DNA from 4 places in the Paenibacillus sp. Dod16 genome. Region 1 is predicted to be linked to each of the others. Evidence: riboswitches for the same ligand, from Rfam matches in the RefSeq annotation. Region 1 holds a riboswitch; each other region holds the start of a gene.
What was found. A riboswitch is a leader RNA that binds a small molecule or an ion and turns the genes downstream of it on or off. The one in region 1 is predicted to bind thiamine pyrophosphate.
Positions count from the first base shown of each region.

Region 2: another riboswitch for thiamine pyrophosphate. It lies ahead of ACPV3A_RS15390 (YkoF family thiamine/hydroxymethylpyrimidine-binding protein); the one in region 1 lies ahead of ACPV3A_RS07100 (ECF transporter S component).
Region 3: another riboswitch for thiamine pyrophosphate. It lies ahead of ACPV3A_RS04555 (ABC transporter substrate-binding protein); the one in region 1 lies ahead of ACPV3A_RS07100 (ECF transporter S component).
Region 4: another riboswitch for thiamine pyrophosphate. It lies ahead of tenA (thiaminase II); the one in region 1 lies ahead of ACPV3A_RS07100 (ECF transporter S component).

Region 1 covers NZ_JBNDYG010000006.1:799-8,162, reverse strand. Annotated here, with positions in the region: gene ACPV3A_RS07130 (AraC family transcriptional regulator) at 1-433, opposite strand, end outside; gene ACPV3A_RS07125 (LysE family translocator) at 440-1,036, opposite strand; gene ACPV3A_RS07120 (DMT family transporter) at 1,174-1,533, opposite strand; gene ACPV3A_RS07115 (TetR/AcrR family transcriptional regulator) at 1,538-2,107, opposite strand; gene ACPV3A_RS07110 (energy-coupling factor transporter transmembrane component T family protein) at 2,300-3,106, opposite strand; gene ACPV3A_RS07105 (ABC transporter ATP-binding protein) at 3,103-4,779, opposite strand; gene ACPV3A_RS07100 (ECF transporter S component) at 4,772-5,401, opposite strand; TPP riboswitch at 5,492-5,604, opposite strand; gene asd (archaetidylserine decarboxylase) at 5,769-6,572, shown strand; partial or broken gene ACPV3A_RS07090 (SDR family oxidoreductase) at 6,648-7,364, opposite strand, start outside.
Region 2 covers NZ_JBNDYG010000018.1:54,514-61,877, forward strand. Annotated here, with positions in the region: gene ACPV3A_RS15355 (class I SAM-dependent methyltransferase) at 1-121, shown strand, start outside; gene ACPV3A_RS15360 (NUDIX hydrolase) at 124-588, shown strand; gene ACPV3A_RS15365 (histidine phosphatase family protein) at 585-1,145, shown strand; gene ACPV3A_RS15370 (methyl-accepting chemotaxis protein) at 1,345-2,595, opposite strand; gene ACPV3A_RS15375 (class I SAM-dependent methyltransferase) at 2,779-3,501, opposite strand; gene ACPV3A_RS15380 (nucleotidyltransferase domain-containing protein) at 3,646-4,344, shown strand; gene ACPV3A_RS15385 (YjcZ family sporulation protein) at 4,462-4,560, shown strand; gene ACPV3A_RS15390 (YkoF family thiamine/hydroxymethylpyrimidine-binding protein) at 4,633-5,238, opposite strand; TPP riboswitch at 5,323-5,425, opposite strand; gene ACPV3A_RS15395 (nitroreductase family protein) at 5,611-6,213, opposite strand; gene ACPV3A_RS15400 (ABC transporter permease) at 6,745-7,364, shown strand, end outside.
Region 3 covers NZ_JBNDYG010000004.1:133,806-141,169, reverse strand. Annotated here, with positions in the region: gene ACPV3A_RS04575 (glycoside hydrolase family 65 protein) at 1-1,257, shown strand, start outside; gene ACPV3A_RS04570 (EAL domain-containing protein) at 1,491-2,537, opposite strand; gene ACPV3A_RS04565 (diguanylate cyclase domain-containing protein) at 2,746-4,281, opposite strand; gene ACPV3A_RS04560 (VOC family protein) at 4,515-4,898, shown strand; TPP riboswitch at 5,072-5,183, shown strand; gene ACPV3A_RS04555 (ABC transporter substrate-binding protein) at 5,298-6,329, shown strand; gene ACPV3A_RS04550 (MTH1187 family thiamine-binding protein) at 6,422-6,715, shown strand; gene ACPV3A_RS04545 (ABC transporter permease) at 6,712-7,364, shown strand, end outside.
Region 4 covers NZ_JBNDYG010000007.1:86,395-93,758, reverse strand. Annotated here, with positions in the region: gene ACPV3A_RS08130 (FecCD family ABC transporter permease) at 1-336, opposite strand, end outside; gene ACPV3A_RS08125 (FecCD family ABC transporter permease) at 333-1,316, opposite strand; gene ACPV3A_RS08120 (ABC transporter substrate-binding protein) at 1,514-2,539, shown strand; gene ACPV3A_RS08115 (hypothetical protein) at 3,047-3,361, opposite strand; gene ACPV3A_RS08110 (hypothetical protein) at 3,883-4,203, opposite strand; gene ACPV3A_RS08105 (VOC family protein) at 4,345-4,845, opposite strand; TPP riboswitch at 5,108-5,211, shown strand; gene tenA (thiaminase II) at 5,351-6,037, shown strand; gene thiM (hydroxyethylthiazole kinase) at 6,090-6,932, shown strand; gene thiD (bifunctional hydroxymethylpyrimidine kinase/phosphomethylpyrimidine kinase) at 6,929-7,364, shown strand, end outside.

The sequences.
Region 1 (7,364 bases):
TCTCGTTAAAATGCCCTGCCAGACCCAGCAGCAGCTCGCTGCTTCTTGCCTCCGGCTGACCCGTGAAGATCGACCTCGTCACATCCAGAATGCTCTTCCGCAGCCCGGCGTGATATACAATCGGGGATTGGAACCGGACGATATCCTTTTTCTGAATCAATTCCAGAAATAACTCCGGATGAATATAGATCATCACATAATCGATGCCCGTTCGTTCCTGGGACCAGCCATCATGATTCTGCTCCGGATGGAACAGCATAACCCCGCTTTGGTAAGAAGCCTGCTGACTGCCGTCCAGCGAGTACTTCTGAATGCCGCGCAGCGTGACGCCGAGGGCATACTCCTCGTGATAATGCTTTTTATATTTGAAATCCGTCAGGCTCGCGGACAGCGCCGTAATGCCCACCGCTTTTTTATAGATAAACTGCTCCATCTTCCATCACCCCTTTATGAGCTCCGGTATGCCGGATACGACGATTGCCGAGTACAGCAGAAACAAAGCCAGGATCGTGTTGGTCGTTCTCCGATATTTTTGCATAATTCCTTGAAAAAGGCTACCGCACACGGCCCAGGTCATATACGCGGACAGCCCGATTAACGATACCGCGACAACAAACGCCGAGATGACAGGACCTGCCGTATAATACGGCATGACGTAGCTCGGAATGACCGTCAACGTAAACAATACCACCTTCGGATTGAGAAACTGCATCAGAAAGCCGGACGTGAAGGACGCCGTTTGATTCGTGCCGGACTTGGATACGTCCATGGTATACACCTGATACGTGAGATACAGCATGAACAGGCAGCCTACGATCCGCAAAATTGGCAGTACGATTGGCATGCCTGTAGAGAGCAGCTGGCCCAATACCACGGAAGCAGCAATTAATAAGAAAAAAGCGATAGAGGCTCCGGCAATGTAGCGCAAGGTCTTCTTCATGCCGGAATGCTGAACCGAAGACAAAATGACGATGTTGGATGGCCCCGGCGAGAAAGCCACGATAAAGCAGTAAATAAAAAAAGAAGACAGGTTCATGATGATAGCTCCTAACAAAGGAATTTCCTTTGTCATTATAGAGCTGGAGGCGAAGCGGGGCATAGTACATTATTGCGGCGGAACTAGAGCCGCACGAATACGGCTCTTCCCGCAGATTCCGGTTTCTTCTATCGCCCTTAGTGACCGGACTGGTGCGTCTTCGGTTGTTCCTGCGCATGCGCGCTGCCGGATAGATTCAGCAGAACGACCCCTGCGATGATCAGCAGGATCGAGAACATTTTCAGACCATTAATCTGCTCCGCAAAGAACATATAACCGATTACGGTAATGATCATAATGCCAAGCCCCGACCAGATCGCGTAAGCCACGGATATTTCAATCTGCTTCAAGCTCAGCGTCAGGAAGCTCAAGCTGCAAATATAGAATACCACCAGCAGCACGCTGGGCAGCGGTTTGCTGAACCCCTCCGACAGCTTCATGTTCAGCGTCCCCGCCACTTCAAACAGAATAGCCAAACTTAAATAGAACCAATGCATAATCTCAAGACTCCTCCCGTTTCTCTGCAGCAATCCCGAACAGCAAGATGTCCATAACGGACTGCAGCAGCTCCCCCAGCGGCAATTGATGCTTCACCGTCGCCCTCGAATCGTAAATCTGATGGAGCGATCCGAGATACAGATCGATGAACAGCGGCATATGAATCCGTTTGATGCTTCCCTCGGCCATGCCCCGCTCCATCAGCTCGGTGACAATGCCCCATTCCTCTCGGAAAAAGGTGTCCAGCTTCTCCCATTGCGCATAATGCGTGCGCTTCAGATCCGGCAGCATCCCCAAATCCATCTGCTCCATCTCCTGGGGCAGACAGATTAGAATCTGGTGTATCTTCTCCAGAACGGTAAGCCCCGCATCCGCCGCAATTTCACGTTCGCGCTGCTGGATGTGCCGGATCATCCCGTCAATGATATGTTCAACAATCTCTTCCTTGGATGAGAAGTGCTCATAGATCGTCCGTTTACTAATGGCAAGGACGCGGGCCAGATCACTGACCGTAAACGTAAATCCTTGCCGCTGAATTAAGCGGATCGTTTCATTCAATATTCGCTCGCGCAAGTGAACTAACTCCCCTTCTGGTACCATAAATACTATTCTGGTACCATCAGTATTATAACGCCTCGATCAGCATGAAATCCAGACATGATTTTTTAAATATAACGGGGAAGAAGTTAGCTTAACTTTAAATCTCATAACAAAAAAAGCCCGCTTACGTAACGTAAGCAGACTCTTTTTGCTTTCACCAACCCTTTAATCAAACCGCACGTCGCCAATGCCGAACCATGGAAAATATCCGGATGCGGCATAAGCGAAAGCGGCCGCAACTGCAAGCAATCCGATAACCAGAAGATCATAGCGTGAATAACGCGACGGGTAATAATACGTTCGGGACTTCGCCTGATCGCCGTCGAATTGCTTGGCCTCCATCGCGGCGGCCACCCGATGGGCCCGGCGGATGCTCTGTGCCAGCAGCGGCACTATATACAATCCTGCGCGGTTCACCATGCCGCGAATCCCGCGAATCGGGCGGACTCCTCGTACCTTCAAGGCTTGGCGGCGAATCACATATTCCTCCCATACCATTGGCAGCAGCCGGATTGAAGCCATGAAGCTGTAAGCATACTTGGGCGCCAGCCGCAGCTTCTGCATCAGGCTGTAGAATAAATCCACCGAGGACGTTGTGGTCACGAGCAGCAGCCCCTCCGAGGCAAAGGCAATTCCCTTAAAGCCCAAATGCAGCCCCCGGTAGAAGCTTTCTTCCGATACCCGGAACAACCCCCACTCCCACCAGATCGTCTCTCCCTTACCGAACAGCATCATGGAAGAGGCGGACGATATGAAGGCAAGCAGAAACGGAATGAAGAACAACAGCATTTTCCACGGCTTCACCCCGCTGAGCACCACGAGACAGACCATAAAGATGAACGCCTGATACAAAACAAAATCAAGATCATGGGTTAACACCGTCATGAAAAACAGCGCACAGATCAGACCCAGCTTCACCACCGGATTCGCCCGGTGCAGCCAAGTGATCCGCACGGGATTCCATATGTTCATGCGTTCACCCCCGTGAGGCGATGATCGGCCGCGGCTAAGGTACCTTGAGGGCCTGCAGAGCCGTTTACTCCATTAGCCGTCTGCCCGGATGCAATCCCGCCAGACCAGCGCGGGGAGGGCATGCTCGAGGTCAGCTGTCCCTCCCGTATTTCCCATATATGTGTGGCGACCCGCTGCGCGATCTCCATTTCATGCGTCACCATGAGAATGGCGGTTCCCGCACGACGCAGCTTCTCGCACATCTCCAGAATCGCGAATGTATTCCGCGCATCCTGTCCGAAGGTCGGCTCATCCAGAAGCAGGACGGACGGCTGTCTTGCCATGGCCGTAGCCACGCTCAAGCGGCGCTTTTGGCCTGTCGACAGCTGGTACGGATGCCTGGCCTCCAAGCCATTCAATCCAAAACGTTCAAGACAGCGCTCGGCCTGCGCCTTCGCTTCCTCCGGCGGCACATGATCCACCAGCAGCGAGTAAACCACCTCATCGCCGATGCGCTCCGTCAGGAATTGAAGCTCCGGATTCTGAAACACGAATCCGATTTGGCGCAGCTGCTGCTCTCTCTTCTTCCGCACCTTCCTGCGTTTGCCCTGAATGACCTCTTCCCCGCAGAGCATATAGGTCCCTTCGGCGCGAAGCAGCCCCATCAAACTGAGCAGCAGCGAGCTTTTGCCTGCTCCGTTCGGCCCTACCACCGCAATGAATTGTCCCGGAAACACCTCGGCCGAAGGGAGAGTGATGACCGGTTTATCCCATCTCATTCCCCTGAAATTCGCCAGTTGAATGACAGACTCCCCACGTTGAGCATACGGCGGAGCAGCCTCATGCAGGAGATTACCCCGCTCATCGCCAAGCGCATCGACCGGAGCAAACAACTCTCTGCCCGCCCGGGTCTGCGCATAATCTTCCCATACGCCGGGATACCAGATTCCATAGGCTTGGAGTTCCCGCTCGAATTCTGCGAATATCGCTGCCGGAGGACCTTCGCCCAGAATCACGCCATCCGGGCTGAACAGCACGACACGATCCACGTATCTGGCCATTTCTTCGATCCGGTGCTCCACGATGATCAGTGTTCGCCCTTCCGATACGGCCTTCACCGCCGACCAGATTTGCTCCCTTCCTTCCGGGTCGAGCAAGGCAGATGGCTCGTCAAGGAACAGCACCTCCGGCTCCAGCAGCAGAGCCGAAGCCAGCGCTAACCTTTGCTTCATGCCTTGGGACAAATGCCCGATCGGCATATGAAGCTCCTCAAGATCAAGCCCCACCTCGCGGAGCGCCGCTTGCATCCGCTCCTTCATCTCATGGCGGGGGACACTTAGATTTTCCAGTACGAAAGCCAGCTCTTCATCCACGTACGGCATGCAGAACTGGGTATCCGGATCTTGGAATACATACCCCCAAGAGCGCGGAACCAGCTGCGACTCGCATTTCATCGGCACCTCCGTTGCGCGGGGAATCATCCCGCTAAGCACCTGCAGCAGCGTGGATTTGCCGCAGCCGCTCGGACCGAGCAGCAGCACCTTCTCCCCGCGGACAGCCGAGAAGGAGAGGTCTTTGAACATCAGTCGCTCCTCGCCCGGATACTTCAGACGCAATCCCTCCACATACACGGCCGGTTCCGAAACCATCTCAGCGGACTGAGCCGGAACCAGGCTAACCGTGGCATTAGACATGGCGCGGATCATCCAGTGCTTCGTAATCCTTCTTCGACGCAGGACGCAGCAGGGATGTGACGCCCGTGCGGTCCAAGGCTTTGGCCAGCAAGAGCATGAGCAGGCCTGCAATGACGGCACCGCTGAGTACCCGCATACCGTATTTGGCCAGGAACATCCACGTCTGCAGGTCATCGGTATAGCTGTAATAGAAGTCCATGATCATCGATCCGATGGCTGCGCCTGCTCCGGCAATCGCCAGCGTCCACGCCGAGGTGCTCCGATAACGGAACGCCGCGAATACCAATTCTGCCCCAAGTCCTTGAATGAGGCCATACAGCAGCAGAGTCAATCCCCAGCCGCTGCCAAACAGCACTTCCACGTGGGCAGCCGCCACTTCCGCAATGATGGCCACTCCCGGCTTACGGATTAGCAAGTAAGCAAGCGTGGCTGCAGCGAACCACATTCCGTATAACAACTCATCCGCTTCAAAGAACAGCGGTTTTAACAGATTGTAAACCGAACCCCAGAAGTGATAAATGACGCCAAGCACCAGCGATACCAACACCGTCACCAAAATATCGCTTAACCGCAGCCCTTTTCGGGGCTGAACCCCCAACTTCTCTTGCATAGATGTTCCCATAACCACACATTCCCCTCTCCACCTCTATTTTTGTATAAACACAACAAAAAACCGTCTGGAAAACGCGCAGACGGAAAAATAGGCCCTATGTAGGCAGGGTCGGATATTCTCTACGCTGGCATTACCCAGTTCAGATTAACGGTCAACAGCGGATAGCAGCTGCAATCTCAGCCTGATTCACTCAAGCCCCCGTATTCCCTATTCGGTTTCATGTTAATCTTAAAATACACATTCGTTCTCCAATTAGCAAGAACCTTTTTTCAAAAATGGCTATTTATTGATTTCCAGCTCATTCTATGTCAATATCAGAGTGATTGGCTTTTCCACCAACGTTTATTGCTGACACCTATGCACAAAGGAGAATGACATGGCTAAACAATTGCTGCGTCTGATGACTGAGCTGTCCTCCCGCAAGTGGCTGTCCCGAATCATGGGGCATTGTTCCCACAGCCGGCTGAGCCGTCATCTAATACCTGCATTCATACGAATTTATCAAATCCCGGCGCATGAAGCGGAGAAAGAAATCCACGAATACCGCTCACTGAACGAATTCTTTTCCCGCCGGTTAAAAATAGGCCTGCGCGCCATAGACGACACCGCCGATGCCATGGTAAGCCCCGTCGATGCCACGATTTCGGCGATGTGCGCCGTTAATGCCGGCACCATTCTGAGCGTCAAGGGACAGGATTATACCCTGAGCGAGCTGCTCGCCAAATCACCGAGAATGGAAAACTACATCAACGGTTATGCATTTGTATTGTATTTAAGCCCAACCGACTATCATCGCATTCATTCCCCGGTAACCGGTGTTCAGGCGGAAAGCGAGCATCTAAAGGGACGCGTTTACCCCGTGAACGATTTTGCGATGACCCATATCCGGCACGTGCTCAGCCGTAATGAGCGCCTCATTACCTATATTGCGCATGAGTTCGGCGAAGTTGCCGTCGTGAAGGTCGGAGCCATGAACGTGAGCAGCATCCGTTATGCTGACGAGAACGTGAAGAAATACGAGATCGGCGATGAACTCGCGTACTTTGAATTCGGCTCTACCGTCGTGCTTCTGACAGAGAACGGCACGTTTACTCCGCGCGGTGACCTGGAACCCGGCTCCAAGGTGAAGATGGGAGAGCTGCTTGGTTTGCTACACCCGTCCCCAACCAGAAAAGGGTAACGCCATTCACCTTACCAAGCTTCACCAAGCATCGCATGACAAGTTAAGGCCATGAATCATTCGCTGCATGAATGATTAACGCCTGTCCAGCATCCGATAAACGATCCGCTGAAACAGCCGATCCGGCAGCACGCCCTTGATCCATGCGGTCAGCCGCGTACCTCGGGGCAGCGTATAGCGGAACCTCGGTTTGGACATGGACGCAATGTTTGCCACAAGCCTGGCTACCTCCTGCGGATCCCCGCTTCCCCTGGCTGTCCGCTCGGAATAGTCCAGCACGCCCTTCAGCAGACCGCTGTAGGGTGATCCTTCCTTTACCGTAAGCTCCCCAAAACTTTTATTCCAGATCGGCGTGCCATAGGCACCGGGCTGGATCAGTACGACATCGATGCCAAAGGGCATCAACTCCATGGACAGGCTCTCACCAAACCCCTCCAGCGCAAATTTGGATGCCGCATAGGGACCAAAAGCCGACCACGCCGCTAATGCTGCTCATGAGAATGATTTTGGATCGTCCGGTCTTGCGCAGCAGCGGGAGCATATGCTGCGTTACCGATACGGTCCCGAATAAATTCGTCTCCAACTGCTTGCGCCAGACGCTGAGCGGTACTTCCTCCACCATGCCGCCTACCGCTTCGCCGGCGTTGTTCACCAGCACGTCCAATCGGCCGAACTTCTGCTCTAACTCCCAAGCAGCAGCCTTGACTTGTTCCTCCAAGCATATATCCAGCTGGAATACGTGAATGCGCTCGACAACGTCTGCTTGTTCGGCTCGGGTCATCAGCTCTGCAG
Region 2 (7,364 bases), on a different contig from region 1:
GGATTGGGAGATCTTAACGAGGCGTCAGGTGCAGCAGGATATTCAAGAAGTGAAGGGTGGGAGAGACGTACTTTTTCGAAGTCAATGGATCACCTTCACTGCAAGAAAAGGAGTGTGTTAACTGTGGTGAAACATACGCATCTCGGCGTTTATGGAGTATTGATTCAGCATGATCATATCCTGTTGATCCAGAAAGCGAGAGGGCCGCACAAGGGGAAGTGGGATTTACCGGGCGGCTCCATTGAGTTCGGAGAAGAGCCGGAGCATACGCTGCAGCGCGAATTTATAGAGGAAACCGGGCTTTCTCCAATAAAGGGCAGTATACGGACGGCTATCTCCTATACGATCGTATACCAGTATGAAGCGAATCAGATGGAAGAGCTGCATCACATCGGTATCATGTATGATGTCGAGCTGCTGAATGATAAAGCCGTAATCAAAACGGACGGAGACGGTCAAGACTCATTAGGAGCTAAATGGATTCCCTTGGATTCATTGGGGTTGTTACCGTTAACACCGTTTGTGGAGATGATGATGGAGCCTGTATTAAAGGGTGAGACTTCAAAAGAAGCAGAGGTTGAAGGATGACGACTTTCTATTTTGTGAGACATGCGGAATCTCCCTTTATCCATGGGAAGGAAAGGTCGCGGGGATTATCCACCGAGGGCTCCCTCGCTGCGGTTCGAGTCAAGGATGTGCTCCTGGGAGAAGGGATTGACGCTATCATATCAAGCCCTTACAAGCGAGCCAAGGATACGGTTCAACCATTGGCGGACGCTTTGGGATTGCCGATTACGGAGCAAGAGGACTTAAGGGAACGGAAGGTCGGGGATTTTCAGGGGCATTCCTTCCTCGATGCCAAGAAGATCCTTTTTCAGGATCCAACTATCTCCTTCCCCGGAGGGGAATCCAGCAAAAGCGCGCAAAGCCGAGCAGTCCAGGTGCTAAAGGAAATCCTGAATAAACATATCGGAAAGTCTGTCGTGATTGGCACCCACGGCGACATTATGACACTCATGCTGCAGCATTATGATCAACGATTCGATTATCATTTCTGGCTAGGTACGACGCTGCCGGATATTTACCGAGCCGAGTTTGAGGAAGGGCGGCTCGTGAATATCGCGCGGTTATGGAACGAGCCATAGGGCTGGAGTACGCTGCATGATATAAAAGGGGGCTGCCCCCTACGACGGTTTGCTCACTTGACGGACGGTTCGTCATACTCGAAAATGTGTCCAATGAAGAATGGCTGTGCTCAGGATGTTATCCTAGCACAGCCATTTTTTGCATTTCGGCTCGTTGCCGCTTCGAAAGCGCGTATACATTATGTAGCGTGTACCTTACTTAAAATTTGAAAATGTTGATCGTTTTTTGCAGCCGGAAAACGGCATTATTCATTGCTTCCGCTTCCTCGGCCATCTTCTGGATCGATGAGATGCCTTCATTCATGGATGCCGACACCTGCTCCGTTCCCGCGGCGGATTGCTGCGTGATTGCCGATATATTCTGAATCGCGGAAGAAATGCTCTTCGCACTTTCGAGCATGGATTCGCTCTCCTTGGAGAAAGCGGCGATCTGTTCCGAAATATACTGCACACTGTTTACAATCTCCATGAACACCAGCTCAGCTTCACGGATCATTTCGGTTTGCTGCCTGACGACCTCTTCATTAATTTTAATGTTCTGGGTGGCATGTTTCACGTCCGATTCGATGCTCCGTACGAGATTGAATACTTCCCGTGTTGATGACGTGGATTCTTCGGCCAATTTACGCACCTCTTGGGCGACAACGGCAAAGCCGGCGCCGTGCTCGCCTGCTCTTGCCGCTTCAATGGATGCGTTCAAGGATAACAAGTTGGTCTGATCGGCAAGTTCCGAGATCGTCTCCGTGATCTGGGTAATTCCTCTGGCACTCCGGGCCAGTGCATCAATGGACTCCGCGACTTTGGCCGTTGCGTCAATATTACGCTGCATTCCTGCGGACTGCTTGGCGACGGAGTCCCTTCCTTGCTCTACCAGTCCCAGCGTTTCGATCGAACGGGTATTCATTTCCTGGGTTGAATGCGTATAGTTGCTGACCTTCTCCTCGATCTCGCCAATGGAATGTGTCATTTCGGCTACGTCTTCCGAAATTTCGTTAGCCCCGACGGCCAGCTCATTGGAAGATAAGGAGACTTGATTCATCACTTGAATGAGCTCCTGGTTTTTAATCGAGATATTGGAGCTTGAGGTCATGACCTGACGCGTAATATCCGAGGTTTCCTGCAATATTTTACGAAGCTTGTCCACCATGCTGTTGAATGTTCTGCTGAGATCGTTCATGCCCCCAACCTCTTCAACCTGGAAGGTGAAGTCGCCTTTAGCGATTTTGGCAGAAACGCTGGAGATTTCCGCAAAGGAGTTAGTAAGCGTTTTCTCAATAAGACGAGAAAGAGGAAAAGTAAGACCGGTTAGTACCACCACGATGACCACGCCAATGATTGCTTTACCCATTAGAATAAATGCAAGCAGCATTGGAACCGCAAACAAAGCGGCGATGAGAAAACAGGCTGCAGTAATTTTTCGTGAGATAGGGAGTCTGTTGAACCATGCCATAAGAATGAGTCCTCCTCAATAACATAGGATATATTTACCATGATTATAGCATCGACGGGCAAAACTAGATAGGACGAATTGACAAAAAGTGTTGGATTAGGTCGAAAGAACTGAAGTTGAGGAGGGAGAGGGGACACGTAGCAAATATGCGAATCCCCACTTGATGCACAGATATGAAAAGGTTTATTTTACTGCCCGGAATAAGGCGGAAGCGAGATAATCGGTATTATCCAGAATCATGCGGTCATGCTTGAACAGCGTTTCCCAGAGCGCAACATCGAACAGGAGTCCTTTATCACGCTGTTCAAATGTATCCAGATGACGTGTCTGCTCTTCCTTTAACTGCTCATTGAAGTGGTTGTACTCCAGAATTTCTTCCTGTTTAAACCCGCAAGCCAAGAGGGATTCCGTCCATTCTTCTCTCATCATCAGATTAGGTATTCCGAAGAATTCGAGCAGTTCCTGAAGCTTTGCTTCCGGCATGGGTTTATCTAGCAGTAATTCTCTGTCCAGCAGGACGCCTCCGCGATCCAGAACGCGGTAATATTCGGGCAGCGATTTCGAAGTATCCGTAAATACGGTAACAGACTCAGCCATGATCAGATCAAATTGGTTGTCCTCGAAAGGCAATGCGCATACATCGGCTTGATGGAACTGCACGTCGATTTCCATCGCTTCGGCTCGTGCTCGTGCTTTTTTGATCATATTTTCGTTCAGATCAATAGCTGTCACTTGATACCCCATCTCCGAAAGATGGCATGCGGTTCTGCCAGTTCCGCACCCCACCTCCAGAATGCGGCTGCCCGGTTGAATGGGATAATTCTTCAGCATTCTGAGGGTTGCCTCGAATCCTCCCGGGTGGGCACTGCCCATGCCTAATTTAGAGAGCATATGAATGTAGTTCATCTCATCTATCCCTTCTTCCCTTGTCATCAACATGAGGGTAATCGTTTATTTACCATATGATTCAGGTACGTTTAGGGTTTTAGCTGAATTAGATATTTTGAGCCCTTTTTTCGGGAGGATCAGAGTCATAATGGAGGAAACGTCATGAGGATGGAACCGGTAGAGGCAGCGGAACGCGTCATTCAACACGATTATCCCGACTGTTTGCTTGCCGTGCTTGGCGGCAGCGCGAGCAGAGGCGAATATAATGAACAATCCGATTTGGACATTATGGTCCTTGAACGAGAGGGTCATGATTTCAGCAGGAGGACGATAGAGGCGCATGGATGGATCGCGGAAATCTTTATATTGTCTTTATCCTCCTATCGCGAATATTTTGACGAGGGAGTGATCGCGGCGAATCCGTCATTTCAGCGGATGATCGCAGAAGGGACGGTGCTGCGCCTTATGCCCGAGGGGGAAGAGGTGCGGACGGAAGCCCAAAGCGATTTGGATTACGGACCTCTGCCCTTGACGATAACCGATATTAACGACTACCGTTATGTGCTAACCGAGTACATGCTGGACTTGAAGAGTCCCCGAAGCGATGGTGAAAAATGGTTTACGGTGCACAAAATAGCCGCGATTCTCTGTGATTTTGTACTTAGGGTGAACCGGGAGTGGACGGGTGAAGGGAAAACGCTGTTCCGCCTGTTTAACCGCTTTGACACAATTTTAGGAGAGCGATTGGAAACAGCGCTCGCGGCGATGTATCGCCAAGATGATCCTTCTGTTCTAATGGCATTTACCGAGGAAATGCTCCGTCCGTACGGAGGGAAACTTCTCATCGGTTATGAGGAATAAAATATCGATGCCAATAGATAAAGAGAGGTACATTAGCCGTGACGCTAGCAAGGCGCAGGAAATACTATAATAGTGTGATTACATCACGGCATACTTTAAATCCAGGAGGGGATCTTCATGAGCGGAGTATATGGCGGCGGTGAATATGGCAATTCAGTAGGAATTATTTTGGTTCTCTTTATCCTGCTCGTAATCATCTTGAGTGCTTGGGTTTAAACCGTCAAGATTCTTGGCAGTAGTGACAGAAAAGCCCGGCGCATGCCGGGCTTTTGTCTGCCTCAATCGAACTCAATTCGATGCGGCTTTAACCGAGGGGCTGTGAGCGGACACCACTGCAGTCATGACCAGATGGCTGCTGTCGGATTGGATCGCATGCAAAAACGCCTCTTCAAGAGACCCGAACACCCGGGATAAGGATCCGTCCAACCGGCTGGCGTAATGAATGCTTCCGGCGAACGTACCGGCTGCCTTCGCACGATTTACTTCACTGTAGATGACATCCATGTAGTTGTCCGTACCCATGGGGTAAAGAGCGAATTGGCAGGCAGTCTCCATATCGGCATGTTCTCCGATGTCGTTGTTCAAGCGGGTTGAATCCTCAGTCATATATACATCGGCGTCCGTATCTCCGGGGCAGCCAATGGAATAAGTGCCATTAAAAACAGTGTGCACGCCACTCGCCGCAGCATGGGCGAATATCGCTCTTGTAACATCAAAGACATGCTCTGCACGTCCACGAATACAAGTGCTCACATCGTCTGTCTGAATCCACACCTTTCCCGCATCCACAGATTGTAGAGCGCCCAGGATGACCTCCACAAACCGGTCTGTCATGGGAAATACCGAGAACCGGCATCCGACGATCCGGCTGGTTCCGCAAACAAGCTCATTCATTTTCATTTCCTCCCCATTATATAAGTCCACGCAAAAAAACCGCACCCCATGAAGAAGGTGCAGTTATGCCTACGAAAAGAAATAAACATAAATGCTACACTTCCCCACGCTAGTATGACCTAGATCGGGTGATAAGGGTTAACGGCAGCCCGCCGTCTCTCAGCACATGGCACCCCTAGTACAGCCAATATCTTATGTAGTTGGTTACCGCAAGATTTGCCCCGGAGCTTCATGTTACCGTAGAAGTTCGAGGGTTCTTACCTGTGTAATTGTATCGTTTTGCCATCGGTTTTTCAATCTTTGCCCATTATAAAAAAAACCGCCTGTCCCATTTGCAGGAACTTAGGGAGGCGGCTTTTTTCATCTGTTTGATTAGTTATATACTTTCACGCGATCTTCAAGCGGTGCAAATTCTTTTTCGCCTGGTTCAGCAACCGGCTTACCGAAAGGCATTTGAGCAATCAGCTTCCAGCTTTCCGGGACGTTCCATTCGGCTTTTACTTTTTCGTCGATCAGCGGGTTGTAGTGCTGCAGGGATGCGCCCAGACCTTCTGCTTCAAGGGATGTCCATACTACAAATTGCAGCATGCCGTTGGATTGGTTGGACCAAACCGGGAAATTGTCGGCATAAGCGGCAAAGCTTTGTTGCAGCCCCGCAATGACGTTATTGTCCTCGAAGAACAGTACCGTACCGTAACCAGCGCGGAATGAAGCCATTTTGTCGGCAGTGGATTTGAATGCTTCTTCATCGCCAACAACTTCCTTCAGGATGCCTTCCGTGATGTTCCACAGTTTATCGTGCTGTTCGCCAAGCAATACAACGACGCGTGCACTTTGGGAGTTGAAAGAAGACGGAGTATACTTAACCGCTTCGTTTACGATTTCCTGAATACGCTCGTCCGAGATAACGGATTCTTTGCTAATCCCGTAATAAGAACGGCGATTTTTGAGTGCAGCTGAAAAATCTTTAGACATTGAAAAAAAACCTCCTGGTGTAATCGAATTTGCATACGCCTGATTAGAAGATGTCCCTTACTACAAGCAAATATGCATTTTACGTTATTAGCCATAAAACCAATTATTATTCCACACTAACTTACGTTTAGTTAGAAATAATAATTCTGTTAGGATATTAATATAACTTAGAGGAATTGTCAACGACTTTATATAATTTTTCTTATCCATTTAATAAGAATTGAAACAGTCGTTTTTAGAGAAGTCTCATCATTGCAGAAGCTGCATTAAAGGGAGATTTAACCAAAGTGTGATTCTGTCCTGAGGATATAAGCTATGTCTCCACCTAACTTCATATTATGAACAATTCATGAACAAAATATACTTGTATGAACAATTTAATTGATTTTGATTCTCAATTATACTTGTCGAGCCAGAATGAGGATGATATAATGCATATCAGAACGCGATTGATAATCAATCTCAATGAGAATGGTGACGAAAATTGCATGATCCCGGGTATTTAGAGACATACGCATAGAAGGAAGAGCCATGAAGATTAGATACTTATTTGCAGCCGTTGTGGTACTCTCGATAATCTCATTATTTATTGGAGTTAAGGATATCTCGCCACTGCAATTGTTCTCGATGACAGAACAACAACAGCATATTATGCTTGTCAGCCGGATTCCTAGGCTTGTCAGTCTCATATTGGCGGGTGTCAGCATGAGCATCTGCGGATTGATCATGCAGCAGCTCAGCCGCAATAAGTTCGTATCGCCCACCACGGCAGGTACGATGGACTCTGCCAGACTGGGGATATTGGTAGCCATGCTTGTCTTCACGACAAGCGGACCGCTTATCAAAATGCTTGTGGCATTTGTATTCGCTCTGGCAGGAACCTTTATCTTCATGAAGATACTGGATCGGATTAAGTTCAAGGATGCGATCTTCATCCCGCTCGTAGGGCTGATGTTCGGTAATATCGTCAGTTCGATCGCCACCTTCTTTGCATACAAATATGATCTTATTCAGAATATGTCCGCATGGCTCCAGGGTGATTTTTCCATGATCATGAAGGGCCAGTATGAAATGCTCTATCTTAGTATCCCGCTTGTGATTCTGGCGTATCTGTTCGCCAACAAGTTTACGGTGGCCGGAATGGGAGAGGA
Region 3 (7,364 bases), on a different contig from region 1:
AAATACGGCGGCAGCACCTACTGGGATACCGAGGCTTATTGCCTGCCGTTCTACCTGAGCACCGCGGACGCCAGCATTTCGCGCAACCTGCTGATCTATCGTTATAAACACCTGGAAAAAGCGAAGGAAAACGCCAAGAAGCTCGGCTTTACCAAAGGCGCCCTCTATCCTATGGTGACGATGAACGGTGAGGAATGCCATAACGAGTGGGAAATTACGTTTGAAGAAATCCACCGTAACGGCGCGATTGCCTATGCCATCTATAACTATGTAAACTATACCGGCGACTTCTCTTACCTCGGCCAATACGGCCTGGAAGTGCTCGTCGAAATTTCCCGCTTCTGGGAAGAGCGCGTGAATTACGTGCCGGCGAAGGATCAGTATATGATGCTCGGAGTCACCGGTCCGAACGAGTACGAGAACAACGTGAACAACAACTGGTATACTAACCGCATTGCCAGCTGGACGATGGAATACACGCTTGACGTGCTCGAATATTTGAAAGAGAACGAGAATTCCCGCTATGCCGAGCTTACGGCGAAGCTGGGGCTGCAGGATGTCGAAACGACCAAATGGCAGGATATCATCAGCAAAATGTACTACCCGGTCGATGAGGAGCTCGGCGTATTCCTGCAGCAGGACGGATTCCTCAACAAGGAGCTTGTCCCTGTGAAGGAATTGGATCCAGCCCACCTGCCCCTGAATCAGAACTGGTCCTGGGACCGCATTCTGCGCTCGGTGTACATTAAGCAGGCTGACGTGCTGCAAGGCTTGTTCTTCCTTGGCGACCAGTACGACTTGGCTACGAAAAAACGCAACTTCGACTTCTATGAACCGTTCACGGTGCATGAGTCTTCTCTCTCGCCTTGCGTACACTCCATTCTCGCGTGCGAGCTTGGGTACCAGGAGAAGGCGTACGAGATGTACCTCCGTACAGCTCGCCTGGATCTGGACAACTACAACAACGATACCGAGGACGGCTGTCATACAACCAGTATGGCGGGAACCTGGATGTCCGTTGTGCATGGCTTCGGCGGCTTGCGCGTGAAGGACGGCGTATTGCATTTGAATCCATTCATTCCAGGTCACTGGTCTTCCTTCTCCTTCAAGGTGATGTTCCGCGGTTCCCGCCTGAAGGTCAACGTCAAAGGCAAGGAAACCATCATCGTCAACGAAACGGATACGCCGGCTGTCCTGAACGTGAATGGCAAGGAGTACAGCATCGACGGATTTGGAGAGGTCCAAGCCGCAAGATAACAGGCATACGTCTAATAAAAACTACCGAGTTATATAACAACAAGAGCCCTGGAGAACATTCCAGGGCTCTTGTTGTTACAGAAAACGGGCTCCTTCAGGCAGCATTGCTCCTTCTTAAAGGGCTCGTTTTCATCCACGCCAAGCATCTATATCGTCTGAACTCAGCCAAAGGCTGTGACAATCAGATGCAAAGCTCCGCATCCCGATGGCGGGGGAAATACCGATTATGTATGCTATGAATAGATGAGTTGAGAATGAGGATCACGCGGAGGCCGTTCAGATGGCTTCCCAAACAAATACCCCTGCGAGAGCTCGATCCCGATATCTCGGCAAAAATGAAACTCCTCCCGTCTCTCAATGCCTTCAGCCAGCACCATGGCCCCAAAATCATGTGCCTTGTTCGTGATCATTTTGAGCTGCTCCTGCTGCGAGCGATTACGATCGCAATGGTCGATCAGACTCCGGTCGATCTTTACATAATCCGGCTTAAGCTTAATCATCTGCTCCAATGTGGAATAACCTGCCCCAACGTCATCCATGGCTACCGAGATTCCATGACTCCGATACACCTCGAAAATCGATTGCAAATGCTCAACATCATCAATCTTCTCGGTTTCCACAACCTCAAATACGAAATCCTTCGGATCCAGATGGAGCCTGTCTATGGTATGGAAGGTGTGGCTAAGACACATCTGCGCATCATATATGGAGGATGGCAGGAAGTTCACGAATCGCTTCACGCCAGTGGGAAGCCACTCGGCACTGGTCTCAATGGCACTGGTTCGTGCCGCCCGGTCTAGGAATGCATGCAATCCGGTTTTACGGGCTGTCTCAAACAGCTCATACGGCTGGAACCTGGCTCCCCACTCTACCGGACGAAGGAGAAATTCGTAGGCAACGATCTGCTCGGACGAATCCACGATGGGCTGCATATAGCTCGTAAACTGCTTATGTAAAATGATACTTACCATATCGTAATGCTCCATCTGCAGTTCGAACTTTTGCATAGGGGTCCACGAATGCCGGATTTGCGGAGCTTCTCCACCGGTAACACAGAAGGACAGCTCTTGACGAATCTTCAGCGGAAGGGGCTGCAGACACTTCATCATGGAGATCAGGTCCGCACGTACCTTGTAGTTTACAGCACAACCCTCATTGTTCTCTTGTACCGCGTAGCCGTTCACTGCCAGCAACTGAATAAGCTCTCCACTTGCAGGCTTCATATGAATGGTCCCCTGGTCCTCAATCGGTTCAAAGGTGCTGCAATTGTCGCAAATCATGTTCGTCCTCCTTGGCAAGCTAGCTCTCACTATGCTTCTTATCGGCATTTTGAATATGATTTCTTTGCATTTTATGGATTTTATATTGAAGTTATGACCTATTTTAAGAGAAATGCGCAAGATTCGTGCAATGATTACGCCAAATTCTACAAAAATCGACTTATATTGCTTTTAACAACGTATTGTCAATACGATGGTCATGCTTGATCTACTCAACCTTTTGATCCAAAAGCTGCAGCAGCATCGTCCGCTCCACATCAAAATGCCAAGGGGCGTTCCGTTCCTTTGCCGCATACATCGCGGCATCAGCGCGACCAATCAGCTCCTGGTCATTTCTGGCATGATCCGGATAAACCGCAATGCCGATACTCGGCGTGGTTCGGACTTCATGCCCTTCCAATTCGTACGGCTCGCTAAGCATCGTCCAAATCTCCTCCGCCATCCAGATCAGCTCCTGATCCTCACCAGCCGGATGGATCATAACGGTGAATTCGTCTCCTCCTAAACGGGAAACCAAAACTCCCTTAGACTCAAGGGATTGAAGCCGGTCTGCAACCTTTCGTATCAACAAATCGCCGGCACGGTGGCCGTATCGGTCATTGACTCGTTTGAAACGGTTCATATCCATATACAGCAAGCCTACACGGGAACCTGCGCGGTCCGCCTCCTTCAGCGAGCCCGCCAGCCTTGCATTAAAATAACGGCGATTATACAGCCCCGTCAGATCATCACGATGTGCCAGGGCTTCACTCTGCATCAGACTCTCATGCAGTCGGTCAAACAAGCGATCGTTCTCGAACTGGATTAAAATCTGCCTGAACAGAATCAGGATCACGCACAGGGATAGGCCGGTAAACAGTCCAGTCCCCCCTCCAACCCGCTCCGCCATAAGGGCAAACATCCCGCCAAGCACGCTGTAGGGAAGCAGGTACCTTACGATCAGGTTTCCGACTGAACGCGGCTCCCGCTCGCCAACGGATGGTTTACGGGAATTAGGAGCGGACTGCCCACCTGCGAAACTAATGAATAATACCGATATCGTATAAAGCGGATACAGATAGGAACGAACCTCGATACCCATCAGATCAACGAGATAGATGTACAGGGCATCTCCGGCAATATAAGCGCTTCCGCCAAGACATAACAGAATGGCCGCCCTTTTCCCTAACAGTCCGGTATTAAAATACAACACCAGCGTAAAAAAAATAAGTACCATTGCGCACAGGGGATACAGCATGTCCACCCAAAGGTTTCCCCATACTGCCTCATGGGCAAGACCCTGAAGCTCAGGCTTGATGAAATATTCCCACCCTACTGTCATGACGGCAATGCCAACAATCACGATATCCAGCATAAACCGGAGCCCCCGAAACGATCCTTGAACATGCCGGAATAAATAAATGAGAGAACTTGCGAACAGAATGAGTTCAAGTCCCCAGAATAAGTGGGTTAGGATCGGCGAGAAAGCGCTCTCTTTTTCAAACCAAACATAACAAGCGTGAATGATTCGTGCCGCTGCATCCCCCATTAATCCGAGACTCACAATAAGCCAAAACCTGCGAAGATGAACCTCATAACGCCGACTAATCCGCATTAAATAAACGGAGGCGGCTGCAGGAGGAATAATGACTAGAACACGCTGAAGCGATAAAGCCTCAGGCATCCACAGAGCAATCATAATCTGAATGAATGCATATATCATGGCGAGTCGAATCCACAGATGATCTGCTGGAGTTGGACTCATAAGCATTCCTCCTCGGCCAAAAGGTAAGCTGGATCACTTTCATATGTTAGGTCTTTTGAATTAATCTTTCTATTTCTCATGATACTTTTTACCCACCCAAAAGTAAAGATGAGGAAATGAAAGAAAAATCATCTGTATCAGCCCCTGCATGAACACAACTCCCACTTGACGTATAGGGATTATGTGATAATATTTCAGTCATATCTCATATGGATCGGAAAGGGTGTTGAACCATGTCAAAGAAACGATTAGATCATGTTGGTATTGTTGTCCGGGACCTAGAAGCTACAATCGCCTTCTATACATCCGTAGTCGGACTAGAACTAAAGGATCGCCTGACCCATACGAATGGCGTCATCCAGCTGGCGTTCCTCGGATTTAACGGCAGCAACGAGACGGAAGTCGAGCTTATTCAGGGATACAGCGACACGCTGCCAGCGGAGGGCACCGTTCATCATTTTGCAGTCAGCACGGATAACATTGAAGAGGAATATGCCCGGGTTCAAGGACTTGACGTTCCTCACTTGGACGAGGAGATCGTGACGCTCCCGAATGGTTTCCGTTATTTCTTCGTGCATGGTCCCGAAGGGGAATGGATTGAGTTCTTCCAGCGCTAACCTCTACGTAGAAGCCTTTTTCAAATACTTTATCTCGTGAAAGGTTCATAGGATCAATTAATCCTTCCCATTGCATAAGTGTTCTAAGCAAAGACCTGCCTCGTTCATACCTCTTCGAACTAGACAGGTCTGGTGTGTTAGGACTATAATAGCGGATGTAATGATCGAAACTTCATAAATACCGGGGGAGCTGGGATATGGCCGGCTGAGAGTGTATCCGATATGATACTGACCCTTACACCTGATCTGGGTAATGCCAGCGTAGGAAGCCCATGTTTGCGGCAGCTATTTATTTGCCGTGGTATACACTTACGCCGTCATGCGTCCTGATATCATCAGGGCGTTTTTTTTGTGGAGTTGCGAGGTAATAGAAAGAGAACTCAAAGGAGAGAAGAAACGATGAAGAAGGGAAGATGGATTCCGCTGCTTCTCGCTTGCGTCCTGCTTATGGTCGCGTCCGGATGCGGTACAAACGGACAGAACAAGAAGACAGGTGCCGAAGGCGAAGGCAGTCAGACTTCCGAGAAACTCCGTGACGTGCAGCTGATGCTCGATTGGTCCGCCAATACGAATCACACCGGCCTGTATGCAGCGAAGGAGCTTGGGTATTATGAGGAAGAAGGGCTTAATGTCCAGATCGTCCAGCCGGGAGCAGGCGGTACGGATACACTGGTCGCATCCGGAAACGTGCCGTTTGGCATCAGTTATCAGGAAGGCGTAACGCTGGCCAGAACCCAAGGCTTGCCGCTCGTTTCCATTGCAGCGATCATTCAGCATAATACGTCCGGCTTTGCCGCCCCCAAGGACAAAGGCATCGTGAAGGCAGGCGATTTTGAAGGAAAATCCTATGGCGGCTGGGGCTCGCCTGTGGAGGAGGCCGTCATGAAATCCATCATGGAGATCGATGGCGCCGATGTCAGCAAGGTGAATATGGTCAATATGGGCGATGCTGATTATTTTACGGCCGTCAAACGCGACATTGATTTTGCCTGGATCTTCTATGCTTGGACGGGGATTGAAGCTGAGCTTCGCAATGAACCGCTTGACATGATTTATGTGAAGGACTACTCCGAGCAGCTTGATTATTACACACCAGTGATCGTGACGAACGAGAAGCTGATCCAGGAGGACCCCGAGCTTATCAAAGCGTTCATGCGGGCGACTTCAAAAGGATACGACTATGCGATTCAACATCCTGAAGATGCCGCAGCTCTGCTTACGAAGGCGGTTCCTGACCTGGATGCCGAACTGGTTCTCGCCAGCCAGAAATGGTTGAGCCCCCGTTATCAGGATGATGCATCCCGCTGGGGCGAACAGAAAGCCGAAGTATGGTCGGGATATGCAGACTGGATGTTTGAGCGTAAGCTGCTGGAGAAGGAACTTGACGCGGACCGCGCATTCACCAATGATTTTTTACCGGAGCAGCCATAAGGCTATTTTTATTTAAAAAGAAGAAAGTCGGCCTTTGCAAAAGGCTGCCTTTCTTCCAATACATTATAGCTTGCACGAAAGGATGAGTTTACATGGCGAATACACTTTTGAGCATTCAAGTGATACCGAGAACGCCAAACGGGGCCGACAGCATCCCTTATGTAGATGAAGCGATTAAGGTCATTCAGGAATCAGGCGTGAAATACGAGGTTCATGCACTCGAAACGACCATGGAAGGTGAGCTCGCCGAGCTGCTCAAGATCGTGGAGCGCATGCATGAAGCGCTGGTGAATGCGGGAAGTCCCAGCATCATATCCCAAGTTAAAATCGCTCATCATCCCAGCGGCATCAGCATGGATAAGCTGACTGAGAAATACCGTCCATGAGAAGCTGGTGGAGTTCGGTTTGGCCGCCCGTTGTGGCGGTCCTCTTCTTTTTGGTGGTATGGCAGGCCGCAGTATCTATATTCGACATTGAACCTTTTATTCTGCCTGCGCCGACGGCCATCGGGCATGAGGCCGTTACCGGAGCTTCCGGTCTCTTCCAGCATACAGCGGCCACCCTGCAATTAACCTTGGTCGGATTTATGATCGGTACGGCGATCGGCCTAGTCATCTCGCTGGCACTGCACATGGTTCCTTTTCTCAAAACCGCTCTTTATCCACTTCTTATTCTTAGCCAGAATGTGCCGACAATCGCCCTAGCCCCGCTTCTCATGATTTGGTTCGGCTTCGGCATGCTGCCCAAGGTTATCGTGATTACGCTGGTCTGCTTCTTCCCCGTCGCTGTTGCGGCACTGGACGGACTGGCCCGTACTGACCGAACCATGATGAACTACATGCAGATGGCGGGGGCTACCTCTTGGCAAATTTTCAGCAAGCTGGAGCTGCCGCATGCCCTTCCCTCCATCTTCTCCGGGATTCGAATTGCGGCCACCTATTCGGTCATGGGTGCGGTTATCGGGGAATGGATCGGCTCGGACCGGGGAATCGGTTACTACATGATGCTGCAAAAATCCGGCTACCGCACGGATCG
Region 4 (7,364 bases), on a different contig from region 1:
CTCCGTTATGCCGATGACATCGGGGGAGGCCAGGGGATTGCGGATGACGCCCTGCAGAATAGCTCCCGCCACCGCGAGAGCGGCGCCGATCAGCACGGCGATAATAATTCGAGGCAGCCTTAGCTGCATGACGATGACCTGCTCCATGGGCGGAGCATCGCCGAACAATGCCTTTATGACATGAAGCGGCGAAACAAACTGGCTTCCTGTTCCTGTGCTAATAATCATGGCGGCGATGCAAAGCACGAATAGGATTAGGCATACCCATAGTGTTCTTCTCTCCAGCATAAACGATACTTTCGCGTTCCTGGAGCGGAATATGCGGTGTTTACTCATTGTGCTCGTCTTCCTTTCCTGGCTATGTACACGAAGAACGGCACGCCGATGATTGCGGTCATCACGCCAACCGGGACTTCCTTCGGCATGGCAATATATCGGGAACCGAGATCGGCCGTCACCAGCAAAAGTGCGCCCAGCACCGCGCTGTAAGGCAGAATCCAGCGATAATCATTTCCTATTAAATACCGAACGATATGCGGGATGATGATTCCGACGAATGCGATAGGTCCAGCAGCGGCAACGGAACCTCCAGCCAGCAATATAACGGCCGCTGCCGCTAACAGCTTAATGAGGGCTGTTTTTTGCCCAAGGCTCTGGGCGATGTCGTCACCCATGGAGAGGGCGTTCAGATGACGGCCCAGCAGGAGTGCAGCCAGCATGCCAACGGTCATGTACGGCCACACGGCTGCGAGTTGGTTCAAATCGCGTCCGGCTACCGAACCGACCAGCCATACCAGCACCTGGTCGAACATTTTGCCATCGGAGAGCATCAATCCCTGCGTCAGGGAATGGAAGAAGGCGGCTATGGAGGCACCCGCGAGGGTGATTTTTACCGGCGTCATGCCGTCCCTGCCGATGCTGCCCAGGAAAAACACAATACCGCCGCTTACCGCGGCTCCGATCAGAGCGACCCAGGTAAGGGATTGGAGTCCGCTGATGCCCAGCCAACCCGCCGACATAATAATGAAGAAGGCCGCACCGGAGTTTACGCCCAGCGTGCTGGGCGATGCAATCGGATTGCGCGTGATGACTTGCATGAGCGCACCCGCAACAGCCAGGGATGCTCCCACGGCAAGCGCAATGAGCGCCCGGGGCAGTCTTGCCGTGAGAATGATCAGATGCTCGTTGCTCCCGTTGAAGTGAGTGAACGATTCCCATACCTGATGAAGAGGTATGTTCGTTACTCCAAATGCGATGCTGCCCATGACGGCAGCAGCTAGCGCCAATAGCGATATGAATAGTCCGAATACGCGCATATATACTCACTTTCTTAAGTCCATGAATAATTAAGTTCATATGAATTTTAGGTGAAGGGACCCCATCTGTCAATGAGCTTGATAATCATTCTCATAAATATCTTGATATTTTTCATGAAACCCTTTATAGTTTTGAATCAGTGATTGATAATGATTTTCAAGTAGAGGGATATGACACAAGGGGGATTTAGATAGGAATGGGAAAAAAAGTGGCACATAAACCAACGAGAGGCCTAAAGTTTAGCTTGCTGGCTCTGATCATGATCGTGATTCTTGCCGGGTGCGGAGCAAGCCCCGCAAAAGAAAATGCAAACAATGGGGGCAGCGACACAACGAAAACCGCAGAGGGCAACAGCGGCGCTGCAGCCGGCGGCGAATCGTATGAAGTTACGCATGCCATGGGGACGGAGACGATCAAGGGAACGCCTCAAAAGGTTGTCGTCCTTACGAACGAAGGAACCGAGGCGCTTCTCGCATTGGGCGTGAAGCCTGTAGGTGCCGTTAGATCCTGGACAGGCGACCCATGGTATCCGCATATTAAAGACCAGATGGAAGGCGTTACCGTTGTCGGGGAAGAGAGCCAGCCGAACATCGAGCTGATCGCCGGCCTGCAGCCGGACCTGATTATCGGCAACAAGATGCGTCAGGAGAAAGTATACGAGCAATTGAAGGCGATCGCGCCGACTGTTTTTGCTGAGGATCTTCGCGGCGAGTGGCAGAACAATTTTGAGCTGTATGCCAAAGCGCTGAACAAGGTATCCGAAGGCGAAGAGCTATTGGCTGCATACGACAAGCGGATTCAGGATTTCAAAGAGAAGGCCGGAAGCAAGCTGGATGAGACCGTCTCCGTGGTCCGTTTCATGGCTGGCAAGACGCGCGTGTACCATACCAATACCTTCTCGGGCGTTATTTTCGATAAAATCGGCATTGCCCGCAACGATATGACCAAGAACGCCAAGGACGATTTCGTTGACGAGATCACGAAGGAGCGTTTACCTGAGGTGGAAGCCGACAGACTATTCTACTTCACCTATGAAACCGGGGATGGCGGCGCCAACCAAACCGAGCAGGAATGGATCAACGATCCACTGTGGAAAAACCTGAACGTCGTTAAGAACGGCCAGGCCCACAAAGTGGACGATGCCATCTGGAATACAGCAGGCGGCATCCTGGCAGCGAATTTGATGATTGACCAGCTTCAGGAGTTTTACGGCATTCAGTAATGAATGAAGACGAATGCAGCAGGCTAGTATTGTCGTATAGCGGATGATGCTAGGAAAAAGCAAAAAAAGGAGGCATCCCTCAAGATCTAAGATCTTTTGGAATGCCTCCTTTTTTGTATCGCAGCGTGGATAGTATCGCAGCGTAGGCAGTATCGCTGCGTCGGCAGCAACGCAGCATCGCTAGCGACGCGCGTAGGCAGTATCGCTGCGTCGGCAGCATCGCCGCTATGCAGCGTGGCCAGTATCGCTGCGTGTGCAGCACCACCGCCTCACCGCTTATGTAGCTACGTGCACACCACTCACCGGCACAGCTTTGCCAGCTCCGTTCTTCGTACCGCTTCCCCTGACCTGTTAACGGACACCAGTTCCCTTATTTGCCTGATTCGGGCCCAATTCTTAAATCTAACGGACACAGGATCCCTTATTACCGCAATAAGGTGCCTATTTGCCATCATATTCTAGAAATAACGTATCTGGGGTCCGTTAGCACTCGAAAATTACGCCTTTTCAGCTAAATAACGTATCCTCAGTCCGTTTGCCTCGAGCAAGTCGCACTAAAACTAGTAGTCGCATCAAGACCAGTACCACCAAGCCCAGCAGTACCACCAAGCCCAGCAGTAGTTCCAATACAGCAGTAGCAACAATACCAGCAGTAGCTCCAATAATAGCAGGCAGCACCAAGCCCAGCAGTAGCACCAATACAGCAGTAGCACCAATACAGCAGTAGCACCAATACAGCAGTAGCATCAATACCAGCAGTAGCACTAAGACCAGCAGTAGCCTAGAAGTAGCATCAATCCCAGTAGTTAGCACCAAGGCCACCTGTTAACGGACACCAGTTCCCTTATTTGCCTGATTCGCCTCCGATTCCTAAACTTAACGGACACAGGATCCCTTATTACCTCAATAAGGTGCCTATTTGTCATCATATTCTATGAATAACGTATCTGGTGTCCGTTAGCTCTCGAAAATTACGCCTTTTCAGCTAAATAACGTATCCTCAGTCCGCTTGCTTCGAGTAAGTGGCACTAAAACTAGTAGCCGCATCAAGACCAGTAGCACCAATCCCAGCAGTAGCACCAAATACCAGCAGTAGCATCAATACCAGCAGTAGCACCAAGATCAGCAGTAGCACCAAGATCAGCAGTAGCCTCAATACCTGCAGTTAGCATCAAGGCCCCTGTTAACGGACACCAGTTCCCTTATTTGCCTAATTCGATCCCAATTCTTAAAACTAACGGACACAGGATCCCTTATTACCGCAAAAAGGTGCCTATTTACCATCATATTCTAGAAATAGCGTATCTGGTGTCCGTTAGCTCTCGAAAATTACGCCTTTTCAGTTAAATAACGTATCCCCAGTACGCTTGCCCTCCGAGCAGTCGCACTAAGACTAGTAGCCGCATCAAGATCAGTAATAGCACCAAGCCCAGCAGTAACACCAATACAGCAGTAGCATCAATACCAACAGTAGCATCAATACCAGCAGTAGCACCAATCCCAGCAGTAGCACCAATCCCAGTAGCATCAATCCCAGTAGCATCAATCCCAGCAGTCGCACCAATCCCAGCAGTAGCATCAATCCCAGTAGCATCAATCCCAGCAGTCGCACCAATCCCAGCAGTCGCACCAATCCCAGCAGCAGCTACATACTCTGTGTTCACCCAGTTTCTACCTCTAAACCATAGCTACTCTGAGTTACCCGGTCCCTACATCGATCATAATCGACAGCCATCCACGCTACCCCCGGGAACCGAACCACCCATGTTCTCCCTGAAATAACGCTTTTGCTTCCCTTCACCTTGTTACGAAATCTTCACCACGATTTCCGCTCCGGCAACATAGGTCATTGCTTTCATGTAATCCGTGTCCTGGGCGCGTCGTTCCATCTCCTCGGGCGTCAGGTCCTCCAATCGCGTCTGAATCCACCATAAGTTGCCGAACGGGTCCCGTACCCGTCCCACCCGGTCGCCGAAGAACAAACTCGTTGGCTCCGTCACCGAGACGGCTCCTGCGGCGAGCGCTTGCTGGTAAGCAGCATCGCAATCCTCAACATATAAGCGGAGGTACGCCGGGCTATCCGGCCATTCCGGCTTCGCGTCAAACATCATGACGACGGCATCCCCGATTCGCACCTCGGCATGGCCGATGACACCATCGCCAACATAGACGCGGGCTAACTCTTCGGCTTGAAAAGCCTGCTCCAGGAATTCAATCAGCGCTGTGGAGTTTCTTGAGATAATCCATGGTGTCACGGAGGTGTAGCCATCCGGAATGGGGTTAACCGCTTTTGATGGGTTCGTCATAAATAAGCTCGCTCCTTTAAACTTCATTTTTTTGAATAACGTTTATGTACTCATTATGTAGGGGAATACATGACAACCCAGCGTCAGTGTTTCTGAAACAAGTGTTGGGTAGCCGGCGTTTTTTATTCGCGAAAGACCTCTGCCACCGTACAACATCATGATCCACCGATCACGGAAGATTTCGCTCGTGGGGTTCTGTCCGCGAACCGTTAACGTTTGACAGCATCTACAAACCTATGTACAGTATTAGACAAAAGAATAGGAAGTCCACTAGGGGAGCCGTTAGCGGCTGAGACAAGAGCGTATCTTGGACCCTTTGAACCTGATCTAGTTCGTACTAGCGTAGGAAAGTGGAGCCTTCGTATATAAGGTCTTGGTGCGTTTTTGGCGCACTCGGGCTTGTTGACGAAGCCGCTCCAGTTTTCGGGGTGGCTTTTTAGCGTTGCCTGGAAAGTCGTGTCTTATGGACTTCCTGCTCTTCAATATGTTGGAGGTGGGGACAAAAATGAGTTTTACGCAAGAGCTCCGTCAGCAGGCGGGAGGCATTTTTCAAGCAATCTTCGATCATCCCTTTGTAAAAGGTATTGCCGAGGGGAAACTGGCGCGGGAACAGCTGATCCACTATGTGAAGCAGGATTTTGAGTATTTGAACGCCTACATGCGGATTTACGGCATCGCCATATCCAAATCGACCAGCCGCGAAGAGATCGCAACCTTTAACGAACAAATCTCATTCATCCTGCATAGCGAGGTGCATCCGCATCAGAATTTTTGCGCAGCCGCCGGGGTGACTTACGAAGAGCTTCAAGGCTATCCGCTGGCTCCGTCCGCTCATCACTATATCCGTCATATGCTTACAGTGGCGCATGAGGGCAGTCTGGGCGAGATTATGGCCGTACTGCTGCCTTGCCCGTGGACCTACCTGGAGATTGGCCGCAAGCTGCTGGATGAAGTGAAGCCGGATGAATCCCATCCGTTCTACGACTGGATTTATTTCTACGGCAACCGGGGGGAAGACGCGACAGCCAAGTTCTGCAGCCGTGTCGATGAATGGGCGGAGCGTGCGACGGCAGCCGAGCGAGAACGGATGAAGGAGCATTTTATGCTGAGCTGCCAGCTGGAGTATATGTTTTGGGATATGGCTTATAAGCAGGAGGAATGGCCGGTGCCGCTGCAGGCTGCGGTGCTGTAAGGAGACCTAACTAGCTCATAAATTCCAATATAGCGAAGAGAGGCTGATTCATATGCATACATGGGAAAATGAAGTTTCGGCGCTTTTAACAAAGGTACGGCAGACGAGCCCCCTCGTTCACAACATGACGAACGTGGTGGTTACGAATTTTACGGCTAACGGCTTGTACGCGCTGGGCGCGTCGCCGGTCATGGCTTACGCGCCGGAGGAAGTGGCGGATATGGCCGCCATCGCAGGCGCGCTCGTATTGAACATCGGCACGCTGAATCGCGAGCTTGTGGATGCGATGATCATAGCCGGACAATCGGCGAACGCACAGGGCGTGCCGGTCCTGCTGGACCCGGTCGGTGCGGGAGCAACCCGTTTTCGGACGGAGTCGGCGCTGCGGATTCTAAGCGAGGTGAAGGTATCGCTCGTGCGCGGGAATGCGGCTGAAGTCGCTCACCTTGTCGGGGAGGCCCGCGAGATCAAAGGCGTAGACGCTGGCAACAGCACGGGCAGTGATCATGCCGAGCTGGCCGTGCGGGCTGCGCGCGGATTAGGCACGATCGTGGCCATTACCGGTGAAGAGGACGTGATTACCGATGGAATCGAAGTACGTATCATTACCGGCGGGGATGCTCTGCTCACGAAGGTGACCGGCGCAGGGTGCCTGCTGACCTCGGTGCTGGGTGCCTTTGCCGCAGTGGAAGCAAACCTGCTGCTTGCCGGTACGGCGGGCCTGGCCTTCTACGGGGCCGCGGCGGCGAGAGCTGCAGAGCGAACCGCGGACCAGGGACCGGGAAGCTTCCAGATTGCTTTCCTGGATGAGCTGGCAAAGCTTCATCCGGGCTCGCTGGAGGGCTATGCCGCTGTTCGGGAAGCGGAAGCGTCCACTGCAGGTGGCGCACGATGAGCAAGTCTCACGTTCCTCGGGCACTGACGATTGCGGGGTCTGACAGCGGCGGCGGTGCCGGCATTCAAGCCGATCTGAAAACCTTCCAGGAGCTTGGCGTATACGGCATGTCAGCGATTACGGCGATCACGGTGCAGAACACATTGGGGGTTCACGGCGTATATCCGCTGCCTCCCGAAGCAGCTGCGGAGCAGATTGAAGCGGTTGGCTCGGACCTCGGAGTCGATGCATTGAAGACAGGCATGCTGTTCAATGCCGAGATCATTCGACTGGCTGCTGACCGGATCCGGGCATTCGGCTGGGAGAAGGTCGTTGTGGATCCCGTGATGATCGCCAAGGGCGGAGCGGAGCTGCTGCAAAGCGAAGCAGTGCAGGCTTTAAGAGAGGACTTGCTGCCGCTGGCGTTAATTGTCACTCCCAATATACCGGAGG